Regions from separate parts of the Halomonas koreensis genome, predicted to be linked through region 1. Evidence: predicted binding sites of a transcription regulator. Region 1 holds the regulator's gene; the other holds the start of a gene.
The links. Region 1 encodes FliA, which starts transcription of late flagellar genes. Its sites were predicted from a motif close to CTAAAGTTNNNNNNNNNNCNGCCGATA; they were not measured.
Positions count from the first base shown of each region.

Region 2: a site for FliA is predicted at 10,755-10,781, ahead of flgM (flagellar biosynthesis anti-sigma factor FlgM). Genes of this name have one in related genera too.

Region 1 covers NZ_JARWAK010000006.1:131,226-145,299, reverse strand. The annotation lists gene flhF (flagellar biosynthesis protein FlhF) at 1-1,508, shown strand, start outside; gene QC818_RS08890 (hypothetical protein) at 1,505-2,023, shown strand; gene QC818_RS08885 (flagellar protein FlhE) at 2,020-2,409, shown strand; gene QC818_RS08880 (RNA polymerase sigma factor FliA) at 2,434-3,138, shown strand; gene QC818_RS08875 (motility protein A) at 3,240-4,055, shown strand; gene QC818_RS08870 (OmpA/MotB family protein) at 4,048-4,710, shown strand; gene QC818_RS08865 (putative bifunctional diguanylate cyclase/phosphodiesterase) at 4,724-6,484, opposite strand; gene QC818_RS08860 (ATP-binding protein) at 6,494-9,298, opposite strand; gene ahpC (alkyl hydroperoxide reductase subunit C) at 9,510-10,073, shown strand; gene ahpF (alkyl hydroperoxide reductase subunit F) at 10,509-12,062, shown strand; gene QC818_RS08845 (sensor domain-containing phosphodiesterase) at 12,261-14,074, shown strand, end outside.
Region 2 covers NZ_JARWAK010000004.1:169,446-183,519, reverse strand. The annotation lists gene rph (ribonuclease PH) at 1-570, shown strand, start outside; gene QC818_RS06755 (exodeoxyribonuclease III) at 648-1,415, opposite strand; gene pyrE (orotate phosphoribosyltransferase) at 1,507-2,187, shown strand; gene trmL (tRNA (uridine(34)/cytosine(34)/5-carboxymethylaminomethyluridine(34)-2'-O)-methyltransferase TrmL) at 2,267-2,737, shown strand; gene rep (DNA helicase Rep) at 2,777-4,828, shown strand; gene QC818_RS06735 (c-type cytochrome) at 5,026-5,787, opposite strand; tRNA gene QC818_RS06730 (tRNA-Arg) at 6,024-6,100, shown strand; gene QC818_RS06725 (formate--tetrahydrofolate ligase) at 6,305-8,065, shown strand; gene QC818_RS06720 (EAL domain-containing protein) at 8,260-9,978, shown strand; gene QC818_RS06715 (flagella synthesis protein FlgN) at 9,983-10,432, opposite strand; gene flgM (flagellar biosynthesis anti-sigma factor FlgM) at 10,429-10,719, opposite strand; gene flgA (flagellar basal body P-ring formation chaperone FlgA) at 10,821-11,513, opposite strand; gene flgB (flagellar basal body rod protein FlgB) at 11,672-12,085, shown strand; gene flgC (flagellar basal body rod protein FlgC) at 12,101-12,508, shown strand; gene flgD (flagellar hook assembly protein FlgD) at 12,513-13,223, shown strand; gene flgE (flagellar hook protein FlgE) at 13,289-14,074, shown strand, end outside.

The DNA of each region.
Region 1 (14,074 bases):
TGGACGTGCCCCTGCACGCGCTGTCTCCCGAGACCTCCATGGACGAGCTGCTGGGCGAGCTGGACGGCCGGCGCTGGGTGATCATCGACACCGTGGGCATGAGCCAGCGGGATCGCCGCATCATCGCCCAGGCCGCCCAGCTCCAGGGCAGCGACGAGCGGGTGCGCATGCTGCTGGTGCTCAACGCCGCCAGCCAGCCCGGCACCCTGGAGGAAGTGATCACTCGCTATCGCCAGGCGGCCCGGGCCGCAGGGGTCGCCCTGGACGACTGCCTGCTGACCAAGCAGGACGAGGCCGGCCAGCTGGGCCCGGCGCTGGATGCCCTGATCCGCCACGGCCTGCGGCTGCGCTTCGTCTCCACCGGCCAGCGGGTCCCCGAGGACCTGGAGGCGGCCGATGCCGAGGCGCTGGTCGAGGCCGCCCTGTCGGCGCGGGTCGCCGCGCCGTCGGCGCCCGCCACGCTCGCCGCGACGCCCTGGGCCGACGACCTGCTCGGCCGAGGGCGCCGGCTGGGCCTGCTGCTGGCGGGGCTGCGTCGCCGGCTGACCGGCATCGCCGCCCTGGAGGCCACCTGGGACCTGTCGGCGCTGCCGGCCTGCCTGCAGGAGGAGCGCCTCGAGCGCCTGCTCGAGGCGCCCCCCGAGGCCCTCGAGCGGGTGGGCATGCTGTGGGCGGCGCGTCGCTCCCTGCCGGGCGCCGACTGGGCGATGCCCGATCTCGGCATCGATGCCCGCGGCGGCTGGCTGGCGCTGCCCGATCTCCAGCAGCGCCAGCCGGCGGGTTGGCCCGCGCGCCTGGCCCGGGCCGGTGAACGGGGCGTCGCGGTCCACCTGCTGCCGAGCCTGCCCGACGCCGAGACCTGGCTGTGGCTGGACGAGGCCCGGGCGCCCTGGCTCTGCCAGGCGCGGCCCGGCCAGCGGGTGCATCACGCCGGCGAGCGCCGTGCACTGTCCGAGCTGGCGGCGCTCGCCGAGCACGCCGGGGAGCGCCGCTGTCGCTTCCGCGGCCAGGCCGCCCGGGCGCGCTTCGCCGCCCTGCCGGTGGAGGCGGGCCCCGCGGGGCAGCGTGGTGGGCCGTCGCGACAGCCGCTGATGGCCTGGGTCGCGGTCCTGGACGATCCCGAGAGCGGCCGCGCCCTGGGGCAGCGCTATTGGCTGACCCCGCTGACCGCCGCCGCCGACACCCTGCCATTGCTGCTCGGCCGGCTGCATGGCGAGGCCCTGCCCCGCCAGGTGCGTCGCGCCTGGGAGCGGCTGCAGGCCCTGCTGCCGGACGACACCGATGCCGAGGTGCGCCAGCTGCTGGCCGCGGGCCTGGCCGCCGCCGCCTGTCACCTGGATCAGGCCGAGGACGCCGAGGCCGACGAGCTGCGCGGCGAGCTGCTGGCGCTGCCGGGCGGGCGCCGCCGGCGCCGCGAGCATGCCCTGCTGGAGGGCCTGCTGTACCTGTTCATGGCCCGTGACGCCATCCGCCACGTCGGCGCCGCGGGCCTGGAGGGCCTGCGGTGATCGCCGGGGATCAGGCGGCCGGGCTGCGCGCCTGGGCCGAGCGGGAAGGCCGGACGACCCAGGGCGCGGCGCCCGCGGCCCCGGTCGAGGCCCCCGTCGAGGCGCCGGAATCGCCCGCCGCCGAGCCGGCGCCGACCACGACCCTGGTGGTGGTCGGCCTGCCCGACACCTCGGCGGAGCAGGCGGCCCGGGTGACCGAGCTGTTCGAGGAGTGGGCCGGCCGCGGCCGCCGCTGGGTGGGCGACCCGCGGCGCTGGAAGGTGGTGCCGCTGGCCGTGTCGAGCCCCCACCTGGCGGCCCTGGCCGAGCAGCAGCCGCGCTGGGCGCTGTGGGTCGGCGGCGACGCCGAGGCCTTTCGCCGCGCCTTCGGGGTGCTGGCCCGCCTGGCGGCCGCCGGCGGGCCGCGGCGGCTGCTGGCGGTACACCCGCCCGGCATGTCGCGCCTCGGCCTGCTCGACAACCTGCGCCAGGCGGCGGGCCGCTACCTGGGCATCGACCTGCTGGTGATGGCATGAGGCGGGGCGCCATGGCGGGGGCGGCCCTGCTGGGCTGGCTGCTGGCCGCGCCGGCGTCGGCGTCGGGCAGCTGGGCCGCCGAGGCGCCCGGGGTGCGGGCCGCCGTGGCCGGCCGGGAAACCCCGAGCCGGGCACTGACGCCGCCCCCGGCGGCGGCCGGCGGGCGCGTCGTCGAGGTGCGCTGGCGCTACCGGGTGCCGGCCGGGGCCGCGCTGCGGGCCCGGCTCTGCCATCCGGCCGGCTGCGTGACGCTGCCCGCCCGGCGCGGGCGCACCCGGGCTCTGGCGGGGCTGCCCGCCGGCGAGGCGCTGCGCTTCCGCTTCGCCCCGGACGGCGCCGGCCCGGTCCGCGTCCAGGGGCTGCAGGTGATCGTCAATTATCGGTGAGGCTCGCAAGAGGCCGAGGCACGTATGTATACCGCACAAGGCAAGATCGAACAGGACACGCTGCTGGATGACTACATGCCCCTGGTGCGTCGCCAGGCCCTGGCGCTGCAGGTCCGCCTGCCGGCCAGCATCGAGCTGGACGACCTGATCCAGGCCGGCACCGTGGGCCTGCTGGAGGCCCTGGGGCGCTTCGACGCCGCCCAGGGGGCGAGCTTCGCGACCTTCGCCAGCCAGCGCATCCGCGGCGCCATGCTCGACGAACTGCGCAGCCGCGACTGGTTGCCGCGCAGCGTGCGCCGCAACGCCCGAGCCGCCGACGAGGCGGCGCGTCGCCTGGAACAGGAGCTGGGGCGACCGGCGGAGGAGACCGAGATCGCCGCCGCCCTGGACATGGACCTGGAGGCCTATCGCCGGCTGCTCAGCGACACCAACAGCGGCCAGCTGCTGCCCTTCGAGGAACTGATGGCCGAGGGCGGCGAGGGGCGCATGCTCGAGGACGGTGCCCCCGAGACGCCCTTCGCGCAGCTGGTGGATCAGCAGCAGCGCGCCCGGCTGGTGGCGGCCATCGAGGCCCTGCCCGAACGCGAGAAGCTGTTGATGGGCCTCTACTACCAGGAAGAGCTCAACCTCAAGGAGATCGGCGCCGTGCTCGGCGTCACCGAGTCCCGGGTCTGCCAGCTGCACAGCCAGGCCGTGGGGCGGCTGCGCGGCAAGCTGCGCGACGCCTGAGGCGCGGGCGAGATGTCCTCTCTCGCCGGCCATCCCTCAAGCTTTCGGCCTTCGCGCCGATGACCACTCATTGTCCGTCGTCCTAGAGACAGGGAGCCCACATGAATCCGTCCACGCTGATCGGGATCCTGGCGAGCATCGTGCTGCTGGCGAGCGTGCTGCTGTTCACCGCCGAGTCGCCGCAGAGCTTCGTCAACCTGCCGGGGCTGGCCATCGTGCTGGCCGGCACCCTGGCCGCCACCTTCATCAGCTATCCGCTCAAGGAGGTGGTGCGGGTGGTGCGCCTGGTGGGGCTGGTCTTCCGCCGCGAGAACACCTACACCCGCGACGACATCAAGGAACTGGTGGACATGTCGCGGCTGTGGTTCAAGGGCGACGTGCGGGCCGTGGAGGCGGCCCTGGAGCAGACCCGCAACCCCTTCCTGCGCACCGGCATCCAGCTGGTCATCGCCAACACCAAGGAAGAGGAGATCTTCGACCTGCTGCGCTGGCGCATCGCTCGGCTCAAGGCCCGCGAGCACGCCGAGGCGCAGATCTTCCGCACCATGGCCACCTACGCCCCGGCCTTCGGCATGATCGGCACCCTGGTGGGGCTGGTGAACATGCTCGAGGTGATGGAGGCCGGCGACCTGAACGTCATCGGGCCGCGCATGGCGGTGGCGCTGCTGACCACCTTCTACGGGATCCTGCTGGCCAACCTGGTGTTCAAGCCGATCGCCGTGAAGCTCGAGCGCCGCACCGAGGAGCGCCTGATCGCCATGAACATGGTGCTCGAGGGCATCTCGCTGATCACCAAGCGGCGCCTGCCGTCGTTCATCGAGGAGACCCTGAACTCCTTCGTCGCCAACTACCACGACGAGATCCGCGATCCCCAGCGGCCGGTGTCGCGCGACGAGGAGGCCGGCCAGGGTGCTTGATCACGACACCCGCCAGGCGATCGCGCCGCCCGCCCAGGGAGAGGGCGACGGCGAGAGCTGGCTGATGAGCTACCTGGACGTGCTGACGCTGCTGATCACGCTGTTCGTGCTGCTGCTGTCCATGGCCAGCTACGGCCTGCCCGGGGATCGGGAGGACGAGATCGCGTCCCCGGCGCGCCAGGCGGCCCTGGCCGTGGGCCAGGGGCTGAAGCCGCGTCACGAGGGCCTGCAGCCGCGCTTCCAGGGGCTCGGCATCGACGGCGTCAGCGTCGAGCGCAGCGCGCGCGGGGTCACCCTGCGCATCGAGGAGCGGCTGCTCTTCGACAGCGGCCGGGCGCGCCTCACCGAGGGCGGCCACGGGGTGCTGGCGCGCCTGGCCGAGCGGCTCGCCGGCGTCGAGGGCCAGATCTCGGTGGAGGGGCATACCGACAGCCTGCCCATCGCCACCTCCCGCTTTCCCTCCAACTGGGAGCTCTCCACCGGTCGCGCCAGCGCCGTGGTGCGCGCCCTGGCCGAGGCCGGGGTGACCCGGGAGCGGCTGCGCGCCATCGGCTATGCGGACACCCGCCCCCTGGCCGACAACGACAGCGCCGAGGGCCGGGCCGAGAACCGCCGCGTCGAGCTGCTGCTCAAGGCGCCCGCCGGCCGCGGCTGAGGCCGGCGCCGGCTCAGTCCGGCGCCGGGGCGCGTCGGCCGGTGGCCTCGGCGTACCAGTCCAGGAACGCCGCCTCGAGCTGCGGCCGCGCGAACAGGTAGCCCTGGGCGATGCCGCAGCCCATCTCCCGGAGCCGCCGCGCCTGCTCCGGGGTCTCCACCCCCTCCGCGACCACCTCGAAGCCCAGGCCGTGGGCCAGGCGGGTGATGGTGCCGGCCAGCTGGCGCGCCGCGGGGTCGCCCTGCAGGTCGGTGACGAAGGCGCGATCGATCTTGAGCACGCTCAGCGGCAGGGTCTTCAGGTAGGCCAGCGAGGAATGGCCGGTGCCGAAGTCGTCCACGGCGATGGCGATGCCGGCCGCCGCCAGCGCCTGCAGCTGGCGCCGGGCCTCGTTCAGGTCGGCCATCAGCCCGGACTCGGTGACCTCGATGCTCAGGCTGTGGGGCGGCAGGCCGTGGCGGGCCAGCCGCCGCAGCAGGGTGGCGGCGAAGTCGGGGGTGCACAGCTGGCGGGCGGCCACGTTCACGGCCAGGGAGAAGTCCTCGGCCACCCGGTCCTCGGCCCGCCAGGCGACCAGCCGGGCCATGGCGGTCTCGAGCACCCAGTCGCCGATTTCCAGGATGTCGATGGTGGCCTCGGCCAGGGGGATGAAGCGTCCCGGCGAGACGTCGCCGTGGCGCGGGTGTCGCCAGCGCAGCAGCACCTCGGCGCCCAGCGGGCGGCCCTCGGCGAGCCACAGCTTGGGCTGGAAGGCCAGCCGCAGCTCGCCGCGGCCGGCGGCGCCGCGCAGGTCGTGCTGCAGCTCCAGGCGCTCGCGCTGCCGGGCCTCCAGGGTCGGGCAATGATGGCGGATGGGCGGCGTCGCCTGGGCGTCCGGCAGCGCCAGGGCGGCCATGTGCACCAGGCGCTGCGGGGCGCGGTCCCGGGCCTGGCCGATGCCGATGCGGGCGCGGCTGGTGAGGCGCCGCTCGTCGACGGGCTGGGGGCGGCCGATGCGATCGAGCAGGCGGCGGGCCAGGGCGTCCAGGGAGGCGCCGTCCGACGGCACCGGCAGGATCACCAGCAGGTCGTTGCCGCCCCACAGGCCCAGCATGGCCGCCTCGGGCAGGATCGGGGCCAGCGAGTCGGCCAGGCGCTGCAGCAGCCGCTCGGCGACGTCATGGCCGTGCAGGCGCATGATGTCGGGCAGGTCGTCGAGGACGATGAACAGCGCGCCGGTCTCGTGGCCGGCGGCCCGCCAGGCCTGGAGCTTCTGCAGCAGGGCCCGGCGATTGGGCAGCCCGGTGAGCGGGTCGGTCAGCGAGAGGCGCTCGAGCTCGCGGGTGCGGGCCTCGGCCAGCCCCTCGAGCCGGTCGGCCTGCTCGCGCCGCTCGGCGAGCCGCTGCTCCACCCGCAGGACATTGCGGATGCGCTGCATCGCCTCCTCGTGATCGAAGGGCTTGGTCAGGAAGTCCCGGACGCCGGCCGCCAGGGCGCGCCGGCGGGTGGCATCGTCGACCTGGGCGGTGAGCACGATCGCCGCCGGCGCCCGCTCGCCGAAGGCCCGCCGCAGCTGCTCGAGGACCCCGTAGCCGTCCAGGTGGGGCATGCGGATATCCAGCAGGATCAGGTCGGGCAGCCGCGCCCGGCAGTGGGCCAGGACCTCGCGGGCGTCGTCCAGCAGGACCAGGTCGGTGTAGCCGTGGTCCTCCAGCAGGTCGCCCAGCATCTCGAGGTTGATCGGGTTGTCGTCGACGATCAGCAGCCGCTTGTGGGTCAGGTCCGTATCGGGCATGCCCGCTCCTCAGGCGTTCTCGGGGGTGGCCAGGCAGCGCGCCAGGGCCGCGAAGAGGTCATCGAAGGCGACCGGCTTGACCAGGTAGTCGTCGAAGCCGGCCTCCCGGCCGCGGCGCACGTCGTCGCGCATGGCGTTGGCCGACAGCGCCAGCACCGGCAGGTGGCGCAGGGACGGAACCGCGCGCAGCCGCGCCAGCGCCTCGAAGCCGTCCATGCCGGGCAGGTGCAGGTCCATCAGCACCAGGTCCGGGGGGCGGCGGCGGATCAGCTCGAGGGCCTGCTCGGCGCTGGTCGCCAGCTGCAGGCTCAGGCCCTCGCGCTCCTCGAAGGCCTCGGCCATCAGCCGTCGATTGGCCGGGTTGTCCTCCACGTAGAGCACCCGGGCGCGCACCTCGGCGGCCGGGGCGGACGTCGGCGCGGCCGCCGGAGGCGCGGCGGGGGCGGTAGCGGGCAGGGTGAACCAGAAGTGGCTGCCCTCCCCGGGGCGGCTCGCCACCTCGAGGCGGCCGCCCATGTGCTCCACCAGCTCGCGGGTGATGGCCAGGCCGATGCCGGTGCCCTCCACGGGGCCGTGCTCGGCGTCCAGCCGCTGGAAGGGCTGGAAGAGCTCGCCGCGGCGCCCCTCGGGGATGCCGGGGCCGGTGTCCCGGACGCCGATCCGCCAGGCGTCGCCGCGGCGCTCGATGGCCAGGTGCACCTCGCCGCCGGGGCGGTTGTACTTGATGGCGTTGGACAGCAGGTTGAGCAGCACCTGCTTGAGGCGGGTGTAGTCGCCTTCCACCGTCGCCTCGGCGACCAGGTCCGCCGCCAGCCGGACCTCGCGCTCCCGGGCCTGGGTCTCCAGCGCCTCCAGGGCGTCCTCGGCCACCTCGCCGAGGTCGACGCGCTCCCGCGACAGCGGCAGCCGGCCGGCCTCGATGCGGGCCAGGTCGAGGATGTCGTCGATCAGCCGCAGCAGGTGGCGGCCGCTCTTGTCGATCTGCTCGACCTGGCGGCGCTGGCGCGCGTCCAGCGGGTGGCGTCGGCTGCCGGCCAGCAGCTGCGAGAAGCCGAGGATGGCATTGAGCGGCGTGCGCAGCTCGTGGCTCATCGCCGACAGGAAGTCGCTCTTGGCCTGGCTGGCCCGCTGAGCCTCGTCCCGGGCCCGGGCCAGGGCCTCCAGCACGCTCTCGCGCTCCGCCATCCGCCGGTAGAGGTTGATCAGCAGCGCGCAGGTGGCGGTGAAGGGGCGCAGCCACTCGAGCAGGCTGTCGTCGTAGGCGCGGCGGCCGTTGGCGATGGCGTACATGCCGATCAGGGCGTCGCCGTCGTGGATCGGTACCCCCAGGTAATTGTGCAGCGCGGGGTGGCCCGGCGGCATGCCGCCGCGGTGGGGGTGGCCGGCCAGGTCCTCGGTCATCACCACCTCGCCGTGGGCGAAGACGCGCCCCAGCAGGGTGTCGGGATCGGTCAGCGTCATGTCGCCGCTGCGCAGCCGCTCCATCAGGCGGCGCGACTCCTCGCTCCAGGACAGGTCGGTGATGGCGTGGATCTTCAGCGCCGGGGCCCCGGCCTCCTCGATGACCTCGCCGATCAGCGCGTAGTCGCTCTCGGTGAGCTCGCGCAGGGCCTCCATCAGGAAGGTCCACAGCCGGTGGCCGGACATCAGCGCCTGGTAGTCGGTGATGCCCTGGTGGAGCACGCGCAGCAGGGCGGCCTGGCGCCGGGTCTGGGAGTTGTCGTGGGCGACCCCCACCACGCCGTCGATGCTCCCGTCGACCTCGCGCAGCGGCGCCAGGGTCAGGTCGTGGTGGCGCCCGGGGCGCAGGGACAGCGCCAGGCGCTGGGGGCGGCCGTCCGCCAGCACGCGGCGCTCCGCCGCCTCGATCCCGTCCCGCACGTCCGCGGCGAGGCCGGAGAGGGCGTCGTCGCCGTCGCGGTGGGGCAGCAGCGCGTCGAAGGCCTGGTTGATCGCCAGGTAGCGGCCGTCGCCGCTGCGGGCATAGATGGGGTCGTGGCTGCCGTCGAGCACCGCCCGGAGCAGCTGTCGCTCGCGCAGCGCGGCCTCGCGGGCGGCGCGGATCTCGCTGAGGTCGGTGAGGATGCCGATGAACTCGTCGATGCGGCCCGTCTCGTCGCGCAGGGCGCTGACCGCCAGGTGGACCGGCACCGGATGGCCGTCGCGGTGGCGCGCCTCGACCTCGCGCCCCTGGCCGATGATCCGCGGCGTCCCGCCGGCCAGGAAGCGGCGCAGGTAGCCGTCGTGCTCCCGGGCCACGGCCTCCGGCATCAGCCGGTTGACGTTGTGGCCGAGCAGCTCCTCGCGGGCATAGCCCAGCAGCAGCAGGGCATAGGGGTTGGCATCCAGCACGATGCCGTCAGCGTCGATGCGCAGGATGCCGGTCGCCGACTCGCGCAGGATCGCCTCCAGGCGCCGCGTGGAACGCTCCAGGCGATGCGCCTGCTCGCGGGCGCGCAGCAGGGCCTCGGCCTGGCTCGCCAGCAGGGCCAGGCGGCGGCGTGCCCGGGCGTCGAGGACGCCGGCCACGCACAGCGCGCCGGTCGGCCCCGCGCCGTCGGGGCACAGCGGATGGCCGGCGAGGCCGCCCGCCGTCTCGGCCGCCAGCGGCGTCGCCGCGTCCGCCACCCGGGCACAGAACGCCAGCGCCTCCCGGGAGGGGGCGCCGTCGACGGCCAGCACCCGGGGCGAGCCGCGGCGGTCGACCCGGGCCAGCAGGGCCATCGGCACCGCGAGCAGCTCGCGGGCCAGGCGGGTGACGCCTTCCAGGCCGTCGCCGGTGGGGGCCATGTCGGGGGAGTCGGGTGGCTGCATCCTGCCTCCAGGGAGCGCGGCCCTCGGGACGAGGCGCCGTCCATTCCCCGGGTTATCGGCCGCTCGGGGCCGGACTTGACCCGCGCCGGCGTCGATAGATGTTCTATGGCTATCAGAATTATGATTCTGTTCAATTTAACCTATCGAAGGGCCGCGGTTATTCTCGTTTGCGTCTTCACCCATCACCCAACGCAACGAGGATCGCAACGCCATGTCCCTGCTCAACACCGAGATCAAGCCGTTCAACGCCACCGCCTATCACAACGGCGACTTCGTCGAGGTCAGCGACGAGAGCCTCAAGGGCCAGTGGAGCGTGCTCTTCTTCTACCCGGCCGACTTCACCTTCGTCTGCCCCACCGAGCTGGGCGACCTGGCCGACAAGTACGAGGAGTTCCGGAAGCTGGGCGTCGAGATCTACGGCGTCTCCACCGACACCCACTTCACCCACAAGGCCTGGCACGACAGCTCCGAGACCATCGGCAAGCTCCAGTACCCGATGCTGGCCGACCCGACCCATGTCGTGTCGCGCAACTTCGAGGTGCTGATCGAGGAGGAGGGCGTCGCCGACCGCGGCACCTTCGTGGTCGACCCGGACGGCAGGATCCAGATCATCGAGCTCAACGCCGGCAACATCGGCCGCAACGCCGAGGAGCTGCTGCGCAAGGTCAAGGCCGCCCAGTACGTCCGCGCCAACCCCAACGAGGTCTGCCCGGCCAAGTGGGAAGAAGGCGAGGAGACCCTGGCGCCGTCGCTGGATCTGGTCGGCAAGATCTAAGGACACGCCGATTTATTGCTGCGCTCGATGACCCACAGGAAGTGGGAAATGCGTAGGTTCGTCGGGAACGAACCTAGCCATCCTGACCGCCGGCGGTGCCGGCACGCCGGCCCGGTCGCTCTCTCATGTAGCGAGCTACACTCCGGAAGCTGTGCTCCGGCGGCGGCCAGGCTAGGCGCCCCCGCCTCTCATCGCTCGCGACATAAATCTGCGCATCCTTTGTTGGATCGCTGACCGGCGGGATTTTCCCGCTCCCCGTTACCCCGCCGAGGCGCGGCGCCTCGATCGACCAACCAGTCGCGCAAGCGAGATCGGGACGACGTCCCGGCGGGGCCCGATTCCGGTTCTGCCGACATGGCTTCCGGGTGCGAGTCCATCGCGGCCCGTACGGGGAAGTCGTGTCTTCGAGTCACTCATCACAAGGATTGCCGCGTTATGCTGGACGACTCTCTGAAGCAACAGCTGAAAGCCTACCTCGCCAAGGTCACCCAACCCTTCGAGCTGGTCGCCACCCTGGATGACGGCGACAAGTCCCGGGAGCTCCACGCCCTGCTCGATGAGATCGCCGGGCTCAGCGACAAGATCGCCCTGTCCACCGAGGGCGGCGACAAGCGTTCGCCGTCCTTCGCCCTGCACCGCGACGGCGAGCCCACCGGCGTGGCGTTCGCCGGCATCCCCATGGGCCACGAGTTCACCTCCCTGGTGCTGGCCCTGCTGCAGGTGGGCGGCCATCCGCCCAAGGCCAGCGACGAGGTCATCGAGCAGATCCGCTCCCTCGACGCCGACCTGCACTTCGAGACCTACTTCTCGCTGTCGTGCCAGAACTGCCCGGACGTGGTCCAGGCGCTGAACCTGATGGCGATCCTCAACCCGCGCATCTCCCACGACGCCATCGACGGCGCCCTGTTCCAGGACGAGGTCGAGGCCCGCGAGGTGATGTCGGTGCCGAGCGTGTTCGTCAACGGCGAGCCCTTCGGCCAGGGCCGCATGAGCCTCGAGCAGATCCTGGCCCGGGTCGACACCGGCGCCGTCGAGCGCGAGGCCGCCAGGCTCAGCGAGAAGGCCGCCTTCGATACCCTGATGATCGGCGGCGGCCCGGCCGGCGCCGCGGCGGCGGTCTATGCGGCGCGCAAGGGCATCCGCACCGGCGTGGCCGCCGAGCGCTTCGGCGGCCAGGTGCTCGACACCCTGGCCATCGAGAACCTGATCTCGGTGCCCCAAACCGAGGGCCCCAGGCTCGCCGCGGCGCTGGAGGAGCACGTCAAGGAATACGACGTCGACATCATGAACCTGCAGCGCGCCGTCGAGCTGGTGCCGGGCGAGGCCGGCGGCGAGCACGAGGTGCGCTTCGAATCCGGCGCCCGCCTCAAGAGCCGGACCCTGGTGCTGGCCACCGGCGCCCGCTGGCGCGAGATGAAGGTGCCCGGCGAGGCCGAGTACCGCAACAAGGGCGTGGCCTACTGCCCGCACTGCGACGGCCCGCTGTTCAAGGGCAAGCGGGTGGCGGTGATCGGCGGCGGCAACTCCGGCGTCGAGGCGGCCATCGACCTGGCCGGCATCGTCGGCGAGGTGACCCTGATCGAGTTCATGGACGAGCTGCGCGCCGACGAGGTGCTGCAGAGAAAGCTCGCCAGCCTGCCCAACGTCGAGATCATCAAGGGCGCGCGCACCACCGAGGTCAACGGCGACGGCAACCGCGTCACCGGCCTGAGCTATGAGGAGCGGGCCTCCGGCGAGTTGCGCGAGCTGGCCCTCGAGGGCGTCTTCGTGCAGATCGGCCTGGTGCCCAACACCGAATGGCTGAAGGACTCGCCCATCGAGCTCTCCAGCCGTGGCGAGATCGTGGTCGACGAGCGCGGCATGACCTCGGTGCCCGGCATCTTCGCCGCCGGCGACGTCACCACCGTGCCCTACAAGCAGATCGTCATCGCCATGGGCGAGGGCTCCAAGGCCGCCCTGGGCGCCTTCGACCACCTGATCCGCCACTGAGCGGCCCGGCGCGCGGCCCCGTCCCGGGCCGCGCGCGCATTGACATCGCCTCCCCCGCCCGCCTAGCTTCTACATAAGCTGTTTCTAACAATCAGGTCTCCGGGCACGGCCGTCATCGTCCGCGATCGGGAGACGGGTCGCCGGCCGTGGGCGTCCGACCGTCCGGCGTCGCCACGGGAACTCACAGGGACGCGATGCATGACGATGTCGAGCGATGCGCAGGAGGCCTTTCAGCGGCTGGCGGACAGCCTGTCGCCGGAGGATCGCCGCGATTTCTTTCCCCGCCTGGCCGGCTGCCTGGCGGAGCTGCTGGGCGCCGATCATGTGCTGCTGGCGCGCACCCTGCCGGCGAGTCGGCGGGTGCGGACCCTGGGCGCCTGGTCCCGGGGGCGGCGCCTCGAGCCCTTCGAGTACGAGCTGGCCGGCACGCCCTGCGAGCGGGTGGTCGACCAGCGCCCCTGCCGCTTTCCCGAGCGGGTGTGCGAGATCTTCCCCGAGGATCGGCTGCTCGCCGAGACGGGCGCGGAGGCCTATCTGGGCGTGCCGCTGCTGGGTCCCGACGACCGCTTGTTGGGGTTGGTCGCGGCCCTCTATGACCGCCCCTTGGAGGAGACGGGCACGCCCCTGGAGGTGCTGCGCATCGCCGCGTCCCGGGCCGGCGCCGAGCTGGCCGGGCGCCAGGTCGAGCGGGCGCTGACGCACAGCCATCGCGCCCTGACCCTGCTGCGTCTGGTCAATCGCGCGGTGATCCGGGCCGAGCAGGCGAGCGCGCTGCTCGGCGACATCTGCCGCCTGGCCTGCGAGGTGGGCGGCTATCGCATGGCCTGGGTGGGCTACCCGCTGCAGGATGCCGAGCGCAGCGTGGTGCCCCAGGCCCATGCGGGGTGGGAGGATGGCTATCTCGATGAGGTGCGCTTCCGCTGGGACGCCGCGGCGCCCGAGGGCCGGACGCCGGTGGGCCGCTGCCTGCGCGATGGCCGGCCGGTGATCCTCGAGGACCTGGCGCGCGACGCGACCTTCCCGCGCTGGCGGGAGGCGGCGCAGCGGCGAGGCTACCGCGCCGTGGTGGCCCTGCCGCTGTGCGAGGGCGGGCGGCCCTTCGGGGCGCTGATGCTGCTCAAGGGCACGCCGGGCGGGGTTTCGGACGATGAGCTCGCGCTGCTCGAGGAGCTGGCCGACAACCTGGCCTTCGGGCTCCAGGCCCTGCGGGTCCAGGCCGAGCGCGAACGCACCCAGAAGGCGGTGCTGGACATCGCCGAGGCCCTGACCGCCCGCAGCGACGAGGCCTACTTCAGCCAGCTGGCCCGGCGCATGGCGGATGCCCTGGGGGCGGACGCCGCCTTCATCTCGCGCCTCGAGCCGGGCGAGCCCCTGAGCGCCACGACCCTGGCCGGCCTCGTCGACGGCGCGCCGGTACCGTCCTTCTCCTACACCCTCGCCGGCAAACCCTGCGAGCAGGCCTTCGAGCGCGAGGAGCTGATCATCGACGACGGCCTGGGGGAGTGCTTCCCGGGCATCGAGCTGGCCGAGTCGCTGGGCGCCCGGGCCTATGTCGGGCGGCGCCTCGACGACACCGCCGGCCGGCCGGTGGGCTCGGTGTTCCTGCTCTACCGGCGCCCGATCCTCGAGACCGCCATGGTCAGCCACACCCTGCGCATCTTCGCCGCCGGCGCCGCCGCCGAGCTGGAGCGTCACCGCAGCGATGCCCATATCCGCCACCTGGCCTACTACGACGCCGATACCGGCCTGCCCAACCGGGCCTGCTTCATGGCCCGGCTGCGGGAGGCCGTCGCCGCGGCCGAGGCCCGGGGGCAGCGGCTGGCGCTGATGTTCCTGGACCTCAACCGCTTCAAGGAGGTCAACGACAGCCAGGGTCACGACGTCGGCGATCGGGTGCTGGGCGAGGTGGCCGGGCGCTTCCGCGACTGCCTGGTCGAGGGGGCGAGCCTGGCCCGGATGGGCGGCGACGAGTTCGTGGTGATGCTGGAGGACACCGACCGGCCGGCCGTGGC
Region 2 (14,074 bases), on a different contig from region 1:
CGCGGCAAGAAGCAGGGCTGGGTCACCGCCGAGTACGGCATGCTGCCCCGGGCCACCCATACCCGCGGCGGCCGCGAGGCGACCCGCGGCAAGCAGGGGGGGCGGACCCTGGAGATCCAGCGGCTGATCGGTCGCTCGCTGCGGGCGGCGGTGAACCTCAAGAAGCTCGGCGAGTTCACCATCACCGTGGACTGCGACGTCATCCAGGCCGACGGCGGCACCCGCACCGCGGCCATCACCGGCGGCTGCGTGGCCCTGGTCGATGCCGTTCGCTACCTGCAGCGCGAGAAGCTGATCAAGGGCGACCCCTTCCACCAGCTGGTGAGCTCGGTCTCGGTGGGCATCTACCGGGGCGTGCCGGTGGTCGACCTGGACTACCCGGAAGACTCCAGCGCCGGCACCGACATGAATGTGGTGATGGCCGAGGGCGGCGGCCTGATCGAGGTGCAGGGCACCGCCGAGTCGGGCACCTACAGCCGCGCCGAGCTCGACGCCATGCTCGATCTGGCCGAGAAGGCCGGGGCCGAGCTGTTCGATCATCAGCGCCAGGCGCTGGGCATCCGCCGCTGACCCTGAACGCAGGACGCCGGCCCGAAGGCCGGCGTCCTGCGTCGCACCCGGGCGCGACGGCGACGAAGGGAGGCGCGTCAGAGCGTCAGGTCGTACTCGACGATCAGCGGCGCGTACTCGGAGAAGGTGGCGTCGTAGTCGATCCAGGCGTCCACCACATGGCGGCGGAAGTTGGGGCCGACCAGCTGGTAGTCGATGCGCCAGCCCTCCTGGCGCTCCCGGGACTGGTCCTGGTCCAGCGCCGGCCACCAGGTGTACTCGCCGGCGTCGCGATTGGTCTCGCGGAAGGTGTCGATGAAGCCGGTAGGGCCGAGCACCTGATCCATCCAGGCGCGCTCCTCGGGCTTGAAGCCGGGCGTCGTCTGGTTGTCGGCCCAGTTGGCCAGGTCGATGGTCTTGTGGGCGATGTGCCAGGTGCCGCAGATGATGTACTCGCGGCGCTTGCGGGCCATCTTGGACAGGTATTCCTGGTACTGGGCCATGAAGGCCTGCTTGGCGGCCGGGTCGCTGCCGTCGGGCATCAGGAAGCTGGCGATGCTGAAGCGGTCGTAGTCGGCCTGCAGGAAGCGGGCCTCATGGTCGCACTGGGGGAAGCCCAGGCCGTACATGATCGCCTTGGGGATCTTGCGGCAATACAGGCCCACCCCGGAGAAGCCGTCCTGCTCGGCGTCCAGGAAATAGCCCTCGTAGCCTTCCGGGAAGAGAATGCTGTCGTCGAGTTCGAAGCTCTTGGCCTTGAGGTTCTGCACGCAGACGACGTCGGCATCCTGGTTGGCCAGCCAGTCGAGGAAGCCTCGACCCACCGCTTCGCGGATGCCATTGACATTGATCGTGGCGATTTTCATACATGGTCCCTTTTGCGTCGCGCGTGTATGATACCCGACGTTTCGACGTTTGGGTAAATGGCGTCAGCCAATAAACGTGATAGGAGGCTCCGTGGCCGCATCGACCCTGCAACCCTACCAGCAGGCCTTCATCGAGTTCGCCATCGAGCAGGGCGTGCTGCGCTTCGGCGAGTTCACCCTCAAGTCCGGGCGCGTCAGCCCCTACTTCTTCAACGCCGGGCTGTTCAAGACCGGCCGCGCCCTGGCGCAGCTGGGCCGCTTCTATGCCCGGGCCATCGCCGACAGCGGCCTGGAGGCCGACGTGCTGTTCGGCCCGGCCTACAAGGGCATTCCCCTGGCGGCGGCCACCGCGGTGGCGTTGGCGGATCATCATGACCGCGATCTGCCCTATGCGTTCAATCGCAAGGAGGCCAAGGATCACGGCGAGGGCGGCCAGATCGTCGGTGCCGCCCTGGAGGGCCGCATCCTGATCGTCGACGACGTCATCACCGCCGGCACCGCCATCCGCGAGGTGATGGGGCTGATCGAGGGCGCCGGGGCCGAGGCCGCCGGCGTGGTGGTCGCCCTCGATCGCCAGGAGCGGGGCGGCGACGACGGCGATGCCCGCAGCGCCATCCAGCAGGTGGCGGCGACCTACGGCATGCCGGTGGTGAGCATCGTCACCCTGGACATGGTGCTCGAGTATCTGGAGGTCCACGCCGGCGCCGAGCTGCGCGGCCACGCCGAGGCCATCCGTGCCTATCGCGACCGCTACGGGGTCGCGAACGACTGAGACGAGCGCCTCGCTGCCCCTCTCTCGGGCCCCTGACGGGGCCCGAGCGCGTTCCAGGCCATCATATCAGGAGGCGTCGATGCTCGACGTGGTGCTCTACCAGCCCGAGATCCCGCCCAACACCGGCAACCTGATCCGGCTCTGTGCCAATACCGGCTTCCGGCTGCACCTGATCGAGCCGCTGGGCTTCACCCTGGACGACAAGCGGCTGCGCCGCGCCGGCCTCGATTACCACGAGTGGGCCCGGGTGAGGGTGCACCCGGACTGGGCGGCCTTCCTCGAGGCGGTAGCCCCGGGCCGCGTCTTCGCCGTTTCGACCCGGGGCCGTACCGGCTATCATGAGCCGGCCTATCGGGAGGGCGACGCCCTGGTGTTCGGCCCTGAGACCCGCGGCCTGCCCCAGGCCATGCTGGATGCCCTGCCCGAGACGCAGCGCCTGCGCATCCCCATGCGGCCCGAGAGCCGCAGCCTGAACCTGTCCAACGCCGGGGCGGTGCTGGTCTTCGAGGCCTGGCGCCAGCTGGGCTTCCCCGGCGCCGGCCATCTGTAGGCGCGCAGCGTGCTGCGCGATCGTGGAGGAAACCGCGCCATGAGCATTCAGCAGCGAATCGCCAAGCTCAATCCCCGCCAGCAGGAAGCGGTACGGGCCATCGACGGCCCCTGCCTGGTGCTGGCCGGCGCCGGCTCCGGCAAGACCAGCGTGATCACCACCAAGATCGCCTACCTGGTCCAGGAGTGCGGCATGAGCGCCCGGCGCATCGCCGCGGTGACCTTCACCAACAAGGCCGCCCGGGAGATGAAGGAGCGGGTGGGCCAGATGCTCCAGGGCCGCCAGGGTCACGGCCTGACGGTCTCCACCTTCCACACCCTGGGGCTCAACATCATCCGCGGCGAGCTCAAGACCCTGGGCTACAAGCCAGGCTTCTCGCTATTCGACCCCGAGGACGCCAAGGCGCTGCTGCGCGACCTGATGAACAAGGACGCCCAGGTCGACGCCGAGGCGATCAACCAGGTCCAGGCGACCATCTCCAACTGGAAGAACGACCTGGTCCGGCCCGGCCAGGCGCTGTCCCATGCCGGCAGCGAGGACGAGCTGTTCGCCGCCCGGGTCTACGAGGCCTATGTGCGCCACCTCAAGGCCTACAACGCCGTGGACTTCGACGACCTCATCCTGCTGCCCGTGACCCTGCTGCGCGACGATCCCGAGGCCCTGGCCCGCTGGCGGCGCAAGATCCACTACATGCTGGTGGACGAGTACCAGGACACCAACGTCAGCCAGTACCAGCTGGTGCGCCTGCTGATGGGCGAGCGCCAGACCTTCACCGTGGTCGGCGACGACGACCAGTCGATCTACGCCTGGCGCGGGGCGCGGCCCGAGAACCTGGTGACCCTGGGCGAGGACTTCCCGCGGCTCAACGTCATCAAGCTCGAGCAGAACTACCGCTCCACCGGCACCATCCTGGGTGCCGCCAACACCCTGATCGCCAACAACCCCCACGTCTACGAGAAGACCCTGTGGTCCGACATGGGGCGGGGCGAGGCGATCCGGGTGGTGGTCAACCGCCACGAGGAGGCCGAGGCCGAACGCGTGGCCAGCGAGATCCTCACCCGGCGCATCAAGGAGCGCGCCGAGTGGCGCGACTTCGCGGTGCTCTACCGCGGCAACTTCCAGGCCCGGCTGCTGGAGCTCAAGCTGCAGCATTACCAGATCCCCTACAAGCTCTCCGGCGGCACCTCCTTCTTCTCGCGCAACGAGATCAAGGACGCCATGGCCTACCTGCGGCTGCTGATCAACCCGGCCGACGACAACGCCTTCCTGCGCATCGTCAACGTGCCGCGCCGGGAGATCGGGCCGACCACCCTGGAGAAGCTGGCCAACTACGCCACCGAGCGGGGCAGCTCGCTGTTCGCCGCCTGCCGGGAGCTGGGGCTGGCGGAGCAGTTGCCGACCCGGGCCGTCGAGCGGCTCGGGAGGTTTACCCACTTCATCGAAGGGGTGCGCCGGCGCATGGACGGCGGCGACGCCATCGCCGCCATCCGCGAGATGCTGCGCGAGATGGACTACGAGGCCTGGCTCTACCAGAACGCCAGCGCGCCGACCATCGCCGAGCGGCGCATGGCCAACGTCTGGACTCTGGTCGACCAGCTCGAGAAGTCGATGCAGGCCGATCCCGAGGAGGACGCCACCAGCACCGCCACCGAGACCGACGGCGTGGAGGCGGCGATCTCGCGGCTGGTGCTGCGCGACATCCTCGAGCAGCAGGCCGAGGAGGACGACTCCGACCGCGTGCAGCTGCTGACCATGCACGCCTCCAAGGGCCTGGAGTTCCCGCATGTCTACCTGATGGGCCTCGAGGAGGAGCTGCTGCCCCATCGCAATGCCATCGAGGTGGGCACCGTGGAGGAGGAGCGGCGCCTGGCCTATGTGGGCATCACCCGGGCGCGGCGCACCCTGACCCTGACGCTGGCCCGCCAGCGCAAGGCCTACGGCGAGCTGATGGACTGCACGCCCAGCCGCTTCCTCGACGAGCTGCCGGCGGATGCCCTGGAGTGGGAGGGGCGCGCCGATCGTGAGGATCCGGAGAAGAAGCAGGCCCGCGGCCAGGACGCGTTGGCGGGGATCCGCTCGCTGCTGGGATGATCCCGGGTGCGAGGTGCGAGGTGCGAGGTGCGAGGTGCGAGGTGCGAGGTGCGAGGTGCGAGGTGCGAGTGATGGAAGCCTCGTGGGTCGGGTAGGCGAGCCTGCGAGCGCACCCGACAATCAATGCGCCGTGGCGACGGCGGAAAGCAAGCGGGGCGCCCTAGGGCGCCCCGCTGTCGTCTCCCGCGCGGTCGTCCTTACTCGACGCTGCCGAGCAGGTGATCCACGGCGGCCTTGACCTCGGCGTCGGACAGGCCGGGGTTGCCGCCCTTGGCGGGCATGGCGTTGAAGCCGTTGATGGCGTGGTCGTAGAGGGTCTCGGTGCCCTGCTCGAGACGCGCCGCCCAGGCGGCGGCGTCGCCCTTCTTCGGGGCTCCGGCGGCGCCGGTGTCGTGGCAGGCCATGCACACGCTGTTGTAGATGGCGGCGCCATCGATGCCGGCGGTGGCCGGTTCGGCGCTGGCGTCCGCGCCGTCATCGGCCGGGGCCGCGTCGTCGCCGCCGGCGGCCTGGGCGGGCACCTCCATGACCGGCTCCACCAGGTAGGCGACGGCGGCCTGGACTTCCTCGTCGGAGAGGTTGGGGTTGCCGCCGCGGGCCGGCATGGCGTTGAAGCCGTTGATGGCATGGCCCAGCAGCGTCTCGAAGCCCTTGTCGGTACGACCGGCCCAGGCCGCCTCGTCGCCGCGCTTGGGTGCCCCGGCGGCGCCGGTGTCGTGACAGGCCATGCAGACGTTGTTGTAGATGGTCTCGCCGTCGGCGCCGCCGGAAGCGGCGCTATCGCCACCGCCGCTCGCGGCCATGGCGGTGCCGCAATCCTCGCCCTGCAGGCACACCTCGCCCACCGGCGCCAGTCGCTCGGCGATGGCCTCGCGGTCCACGTCTTCCTGGGCATGGGCCATGCCCGCGGTCAGGCCGAGCAGGGCCAGACACCCCATGATCAACTTGCTGGATTTCACTCTCACCACCTCTTGACGGTCTTGTCATCGAATCACGGTCGGCATCACGACAGCCGCAGGACGCCATGAAGCGCACAATGCGCGCCAGTATAGCGGGATCGACAATCACTGGAAAATGTCGCCGATCAACTCCCCGGCAGTCGGGGCGCGGCGATGATGGCCGCCCGGCTGGACAGCCGCCGGGTCGGCAGGATAGGATATGGCTCGCCTGACGGGCATTCCCCGTCGGGCCGTGTGCGCCCTTAGCTCAGCTGGATAGAGCGTCGCCCTCCGGAGGCGAAGGTCAAAGGTTCGAATCCTTTAGGGCGCGCCAGAATCTCAGGGCCCACGGTCATCCGTGGGCCCTTTTTCGTGTGCCGTCTTCCGCCGTCGGGGCGTGGCGCCTCCGTCATGGCCGTTTCGACTACGCGGATGTCGCAACCGGAATGCTCGCCCGCGCCGAGACGGACCACGCTGCTGTCAGGGCCCGGGAGCGGGCGTTGTCGGGCCCCGCCGGACGCACACGAAGGGGGGCGAGATGACCGACTATATCCCGTTTCGAGACGATAGGTCCGCCGCTCGCCCGGCCTCGCCGCCGGAGTCACCCCCCAGCGGCACCCTGCCGCCGCCGGGCTCGCCGGACATCCTCATCGCCCGGGCGGTGCCGCCGCGGCCCATCGCCGAGGTCGCGGCCCGTCTCGGGCTCGACGCCGACCGGCTGCTGCCCTTCGGTCACGACAAGGCCAAGCTGCCGCATGATCTCACCGACGGCCTGGCCGCGCGGCCCCAGGGCAAGCTGGTGCTGGTGACCGCCATCACCCCGACGCCGGCCGGCGAGGGCAAGACCACGACCACGGTGGGGCTCGGCGACGGCCTGAACCGGCTCGGCCACCGGGCGGCCATCTGCCTGCGCGAGCCCTCCCTCGGCCCCTGCTTCGGCATGAAGGGCGGGGCCGCCGGCGGCGGCCGGTCCCAGGTCATCCCCATGGAAGACATCAACCTGCATTTCACCGGCGACTTCCATGCCATCACCAGCGCCCATAACCTGCTGTCGGCGCTGATCGACAACCACCTGTACTGGGGCAACGAGCTCGATATCGACCCCGAGCGCATCGCCTGGAAGCGGGTGATGGACATGAACGATCGGGCGCTGCGCCACCTGACCGTCGGCCAGGGCGGTCAGGGGGTGATGCGTCGCGACGGCTTCGATATCACCGCGGCCTCCGAGATCATGGCCATCCTCTGCCTGGCCGCCGACCTGGCCGATCTGCAGCGCCGGCTGGGCGAGATCCTGGTGGCCCGGGATCGTAGCGGCCGGCCGATCCGGGCGCGCGATCTCGGCGCCGACGGGGCCATGGCGGTGCTGCTCAAGCAGGCCCTGGCCCCCAATCTGGTCCAGACCCTGGAGCACAACCCGGCCTTCGTCCACGGCGGCCCCTTCGCCAACATCGCCCATGGCTGCAACTCGGTCATGGCCACCCGGGCGGCGCTGTCGCTGGCCGATATCGTGATCACCGAGGCCGGCTTCGGCGCCGACCTAGGGGCCGAGAAGTTCTTCAACATCAAGTGCCGCCAGGCCGGCCTCTCCCCGAGCGCCGTGGTGGTGGTGGCGACCCTGCGGGCGCTCAAGATGCACGGCGGCGTGGCTCGGGAAGCCCTGGGTGAGGTCGATCCCGAGGCCGTGAGGCGCGGCGCCCGCAACCTGGCGCGGCATGTCGATAACCTGCGCACCTTCGGCGTGCCGCTGCTGGTGGCCATCAACCAGTTCGACCAGGACGCGCCGGAAGAGCACGAGACCCTGCGCCAGGCCTGTGGCGAACTGGGCGTCGAGCTGGTGGTCAGCAGCCACTGGCGCGACGGTTCGGCCGGCAGCGAAGCCCTGGCCGAGCGGGTGGCGGCCATGCTGGAGGAGGAGCCCGCCCCGGCGCTGTCGTTCACCTATGGCGACGAGGCCCGGCTGGAGGACAAGATCCGAGCCATCGCCACCCGGCTCTATGGGGCCGCCGACATCAGCCTCGACGACGGCGTGCGCCAGCGGCTCGAGGAATACGAGGCCCTGGGCTATGGCCACCTGCCGGTCTGCATCGCCAAGACGCAGTACAGCTTCGCCGCCGAGCCGGCCATGAGCGGGCTGGCCGCCGGCCATGTGCTGCCGGTGCGCGACACCGAGCTCGCGGCCGGCGCCGGCTTCGTGGTGGCGCTGTGCGGTTCCATCATGCGCATGCCGGGTATGCCGCGACGCCCGGCGAGCCTCGGCATCCGGCTCGACCCGCGCGGCGAGGTCGACGGCCTGTCCTGATCCGGGGCGGCGGGCCCCCGCCGGGCTGGTATACTTCAGGCCAGCGTGGGCAGGCTGGTGAGGCACTCGCATGAGGCGAGGCCGTCCCGTCAACGGGCGTCGTGAGGGAACCCGCTTCGTCATTCGTTTCGCGCTAAAGAAGGCTTCGATTCGGCCGACACCATGTCGACACCTTGAGATCGCGAGACGGCAGCATGACGGGCGACGGCACCAGACCACCAACCAGCCATTCCGGCACGCCGGCGTCCGTGCAGCGCCTGCCGGCGGCGCTGTCCCACCTCGCCGTCGAGCGCACGCCGGTCGGCCTGATGCTGGTGGATGACGACTACCGCATCCGCTGGGTCAATGCCGGCTTCCGCCAGCTGCTGGCCGCCCGGGCCCCGGAGCCGGTCGGCGCGCTGCTCGGCGAGCTCGTCAGCCGGCCCGCCTATCTGAGCTCGACCGACCCCGGCCCGGCGGGCGGCTGGCAGTCGGTGCGGCTGGGGCAGCGGCCGGAGGATCGCCTGGTGCTGATGACGGGGACGCCGGCCGATGCTCGGGGGTTGCGCCTGTTCACCTTCCTCGACCCCTGGGAGGAGGGGCTCAGCGGTCCGTCGCTGTCGCTGGGCCTCCACCGGGACCCGGTCAACCGTCTGGCCAGCGTCTGGCTCTTCGAGGATCGCCTGCGCCATGCCCTGGAGCGCTCCTCGCGACCGGACCAACCCGTGGGGCTGCTGCTGGCGCGCCTCGATCAGCGCGAGGCCCTGCGAGAGCGGCTCGGAGTGGAGGGCCTGGAGGCCCTGCTGCAGCAGGTGGAGCGGCGCCTCGCCCAGACCCTGCGCCGCGAGGACAGCCTGTCGCGGTTGAGCGAGGGATGCTGGGGGATCCTGATCGAGCACCCGCTGTCCCCGGTCGGCCTGCAGACCGCCGCGCTGCGCTGTCTCGAGGCGATGGAGCCGCCCTTCCGGACACGCGGGCGTGCCCAGCAGCTGCTGAGCCTGAGCATCGGCATCGCGATCTCGCCCGACGACGGCGAAACCGCCGACCAGCTGCTGTGCGGCGCCGAGAGCGCCCTGGGAGAGGTGGAGCCGGGGCGCCATGCCTTCTTCGACGCGGCCCTGCGCCGGCGGCTGGCGGCCGACCTGGCGTTCCGCCAGCAGCTCCAGGAGGCGCTGATGGCCCCGCAGCGGCACTTCCGGGTGGTCTATCAGCCCCAGCTCGACCTGCGCAGCGGACGCTGCGTCGGGGTCGAGGCCCTGGTTCGCTGGCGACATCCCGAGCGGGGCCTGCTGCCGCCGGGCGACTTCCTGCCGGTGGTCGCCGAACTGGGCCAGCAGGTGCGGCTGGATCGCTGGGTGCTGGGTGCCGTCGTCGCCCAGCATGCGGCCTGGCGGTCTGCGGGATCGCCCCTGGCCGAGCTGGCCGTGGCGGTCAACCTGTGCGCCGAGATGCTCGACCAGGAGGTCTTCGATCGACGCCCCCTGGATGTCTTCCTGCGCCATCAGGCCATCGAGCCCGGCTGGCTGAGCCTCGAGTTCGCCCAGGACGATCTCGTCACCCAGGCGGCGGCCAACGGGCACCTGATCAAGCGCCTGCGGGCGCTGGGGGTGGGGCTGGTGGTCAACGACTTGGGACGCGGCGGGCTGGACCTGATGGGCCTGGCCGGCCTGGCCGTGAGCCGGGCCAAGCTGAGCCGCTCGCTGATCGCGGCCCTCCCCGAGGGGACGTCCCGTGAGGGCGCCGCCCTGGCGGCCATGCTGAAAGGATTGCCGATGATGGGGCTGGAGGCCGTGGCGGTGGGCATCGAGACGCCGGGCCAGCTATCGTCGGTCAGGGGGCTCGGGATCGATCTGATGCAGGGAAACGCCCTGGGGGCGCCGCTGTCGGCGGAGCCTCTGGAGGCCTGGCTGGCGGCTCGGCGGGCGCCCGCCTGAGGCGTCAGGCTCGGGCGTCGAGGCGTCTCGGTTGCAGCCCGGTGCGGCCGTCGGCGCCGTAGACGGCGGGATTGGCCAGGCGGTGGATGTAGTCGAGCATTTCCTGATTGTGGCCCATGCGCAGCTCCAGCAGGCGGCCGTTGCGCTCATTGAGCCGTGCGACCTCTCCGGCCGTGGCCAGCAGCGCCTCCCACTGCGCCAGGCAGTCGGCATCCGCGGCCGCCTGGCGGGCGCCGTCGCGGCCGGCCGGGTAGCCGAGCCGCCGCTGCACCTCGGCGCGGCGCCGCTCGGTGCCCTCCAGCGACTCCTGCAGCTGCGTCTTCTCCTCGGCCACCGCCTGCAGGCGGTGGCCGTCGATATCGCCGGCCACCAGCAGCGCCTGTTCCTCCTCCAGCCGGTCCCGCAGGGTCGACAGGCGCCCGACCTGTTCCTCGAGCAGCCGCTGGAGACTCATGAGCCCTCGCTCCGCTGGCCGAGCAGGTCCTGGACGCTGGCGAGTAGGCCGTCGGCGATGCGCTCCGGGTCCAGCTCCAGCCGGCCGTCGCGAATGGCCTCGCGGATCTCGTCGACCCGGGCGGTGTCGATGTCCTGGCTGGCATCGGCCGCGCTGTGGCGAAGATGCGTTTGCGTCGCCGACTCGGCGCCCTCGTCGGCGGGCGACGACGCGCCCTGGGGCTGGCGAGCCGGGTCGCGCGGCTCGATCTGGCCGGGACGCAGGGGATGGTGATTGTCGACTTTCACGGTGAAGGGCCTCGTGACCGGTGCGTTACCCGGGCTATCGGCGCCCGAAGGCGTAACTTTAATGGCCTTGCCGGGTGACTTCCAGCCTGGCCCCGGCCGATTCAGCCGTCCACCGCCAGGCGGCGGGGGCCGATGACTCGCCCCTCGATGATGCGCCGGTCGTCCAGCCTTACCCGGATGCGTTCGCCCCGGCCGCCGGCGCCCAGCGCCTCGGCCTGCCGGGTCACCCGGAAGCCGTCGCCGCGCGCCTCCAGCGTCACCCGGTCGCCGCGATCCACCAGGTGGGGCGGGCGCAGCTGATGAGCCTGGAACGGCCGGTCGGCGGCCAGCGGACGCCGCGCCACCTGGCCGACGACGGCCTCGGGATCGCGCAGCGCCTGGCGTGGCAGGCGGTTCAGCGCGCCGCGGCGCATCGCCAGGTCGTGCCGGGAGAGGCGCTCGCCGGTCGCGATGCGCCGGGCCGTGACCGGGTAACGGCCGATCGCCTCGACCTCGGCCTGCAGGTAGCGGGTGCGCCGCTCCGCCCCGCCGCACTCGACCCCCACCGACACCCGGCCGAGCGGCGGGCGCGCGCCGTCCGGCAGGAAGGGGCGCGGGTCCTGGCACGCCGGGAAGCGGGCGTTCGGGGGGTGGAGGGTGACGCTCACCGATTCGCCGAGGCCGGCGGCCTCCCGCTCCAGGAAGGCGCCCGCGGCCTGCACCCAGGGCGCCTCGGCCAGCGCCTGGGCGGGGCCGGCCAGGGTCAGCACGGCCAGCACGGCACGCATCAGCGGGCGGGGGAGTCGCGGCGTCATGGCGAGGTCCTGTTCGGGAGCTGTGGACGAGTCTAACGCGCGTCGCGTTGCCGGAACCGGGGAAATGGCCCCCCTTCCTCCGGCTGTTCGTTCCTTTGGGGTGACCGCGGGCTGGCTATTCTGCACCCTCGACGAATTTCCATTTCCGGGAGCGCCGGATGATCGACCAGCTCGAAGCCGCCTTCAATTTCCACCAGCAGGCCCTGGGGCTGCGCCATGAGCGCCAGAAGGTGCTGGCCAGCAACATCGCCAACGCCGACACCCCGGGCTACAAGGCCCGCGACATGGACTTCGGTCGCGAGCTGGAGAGGGCCGTGAAGCAGGGCCAGGCGGCCGGCGGCGGCCTGTCGCTGTCGCGCACCGCCGAGGGGCACCTGCCCGGCCAGGGGCCGGCGTCGGTGGGCCGCGACCTGCTCTACCGGGTGCCCGACCAGCCCAGCCTGGACGGCAACACCGTGGACATGGATCGCGAGCGCACCGCCTTCGCCGACAACTCGGTGCGTTACCGGACGGCGCTGACGATCCTCAACAGTCGCATCCAGGGCCTCAAGAAGGCCATGCAACCCGAATAAGCCAGGAGCGGATCCATGTCGATGTTCTCTGTGTTCGATATTTCCGGCTCGGCCATGAGCGCCCAGTCGCAGCGCATGAACGTGACCGCCAGCAATCTCGCCAATGCCGACAGCGTCGCCGGCCCGGACGGCGAGGCCTATCGCGCCAAGCAGGTGATGTTCGAGAGCCGGGCCGCCTCCCGGGCCGGCATCGGCGGCGTGGGGGTGCGCGAGGTGGTCGAGGATCCCTCCCCGCTGCGCCAGGAGTATCGCCCCGAGCACCCGCTGGCCGACGACCAGGGCTACGTGAGCATGCCCAACGTCGATCCCGTGGCGGAGATGGCGAACATGATCTCGGCCTCGCGTTCCTATCAGGCCAATGTCGAGGTCATGAACACCAACAAGCAGTTGATGCTCAAGACCCTGACCCTGGGCGAGGGCTGATCCCATGGCGAACACCATCGATTCCAGCGTGACCAGCGCCCTCAACGCCGGCGCGGCGAGCGGCCGGGCGGGGCAGTCCGCGGCCCTACAGGACAGCTTCATGACGCTGCTGGTGACGCAGCTGCAGAACCAGGATCCGCTCAGCCCGATGGAAAACAAGGAGATGACCTCCCAGCTGGCGCAGATCAACACCGTCAGCGGCATCGAGAAGCTGAACGACTCCCTGGGGCAGATCAACGACCAGATCGATGCCGGCCAGACCCTCCAGGCGTCCGGCCTGATCGGCAAGGGCGTGCTGGTGCCGGGGGATCGCATCCTGCTCAGCCAGGGCGAGGCCGCCGAGGGCGAGGAAGGCGATGGCGAGGTCACCACCACGCCCTTCGGGGTCGAGCTCGAGCAGCCGGCGGACAACGTCACCGTCACCATCACCAACCAGGCCGGCGAGGTGATCAACCGCTACGACCTGGGCGGCGTCGATGCCGGGGTGGAGTCCTTCAGCTGGGACGGCGAGACCAGCGACGGCCAGATCGCCGCGGACGGGGCCTACCACGTCAGCGTCGAGGCCACCCGCGGCGGCGAGCCGGTGCCGGTGGACAGCCTCAACTATGCGGTGGTGGGCAGCGTGACGCCGCCCACGGACGGCGGGCCGCTGACCCTGGACCTGGGCGCCGTCTATGGCCGGGTCGAGCTCTCCGACATCAAGCAGATCCTCTGACAGCCGGGCCGGCAAAGCGTCGGCCGCTCCACGCTTCGCAACGCAGATAACGCAGGGATAGTGACATGGGTTTCTCACAAGCGCTCAGCGGCCTGAACGCCGCCTCCTCCAGCCTCGACGTGCTGGGCAACAACATCGCCAACTCCCAGACCGTGGGCTACAAGAGCTCCAGCGCCCAGTTCGCGGACGTCTTCGCCGGCTCCACCGGCCTGGGCACCAAGGTCTCGACGGTCCTGCAGGACTTCGAGGCGGGCAACATCGAGGCCACCGGCCGCGAGCTGGATCTGGCCATCAGCGGCCAGGGCTTCTATCGCTTCCAGCAGAACGGCGAGGTGGTCTACTCGCGCAACGGCCAGCTATCGATGACGCCGGACGGCTACCTGCAGAACGCCCAGGGGGCCCGGATCATGGGCTACGGCATCAACGCGGCCGGCAACGTCGAGACCGGCGGCCAGCCCGAAGTGCTGCAGGTGCCGTCAGAGGAGATGCCCGCCAGCGCCACCACCGACGTGGCCACCACCCTCAACCTGGATTCCCGGGAGGTCGTCGGCGACGAGCTCAGCCAGACCACCCTCGCGACCGGGGGAACGGCGCCCAACGACGAGACCACCGTCAACTACCACTATTCCAACAACTTCACCGTCTACGACTCCCTGGGCAATCCGCGCAATATCACCGTCTATTACGAGAAGGGCGAGCAGCGCGTAGATAACACGACGGCCACGCCGCGCGATGTCTACTACGACGCCAGCAGCGGCAACAACGTGTACTACAACAGCGGTACCGGCAACTACGAAGATCAGGCCGGGACGGCCCTGGCGACACAGCCGGATACCGCCAACCTGACGGCG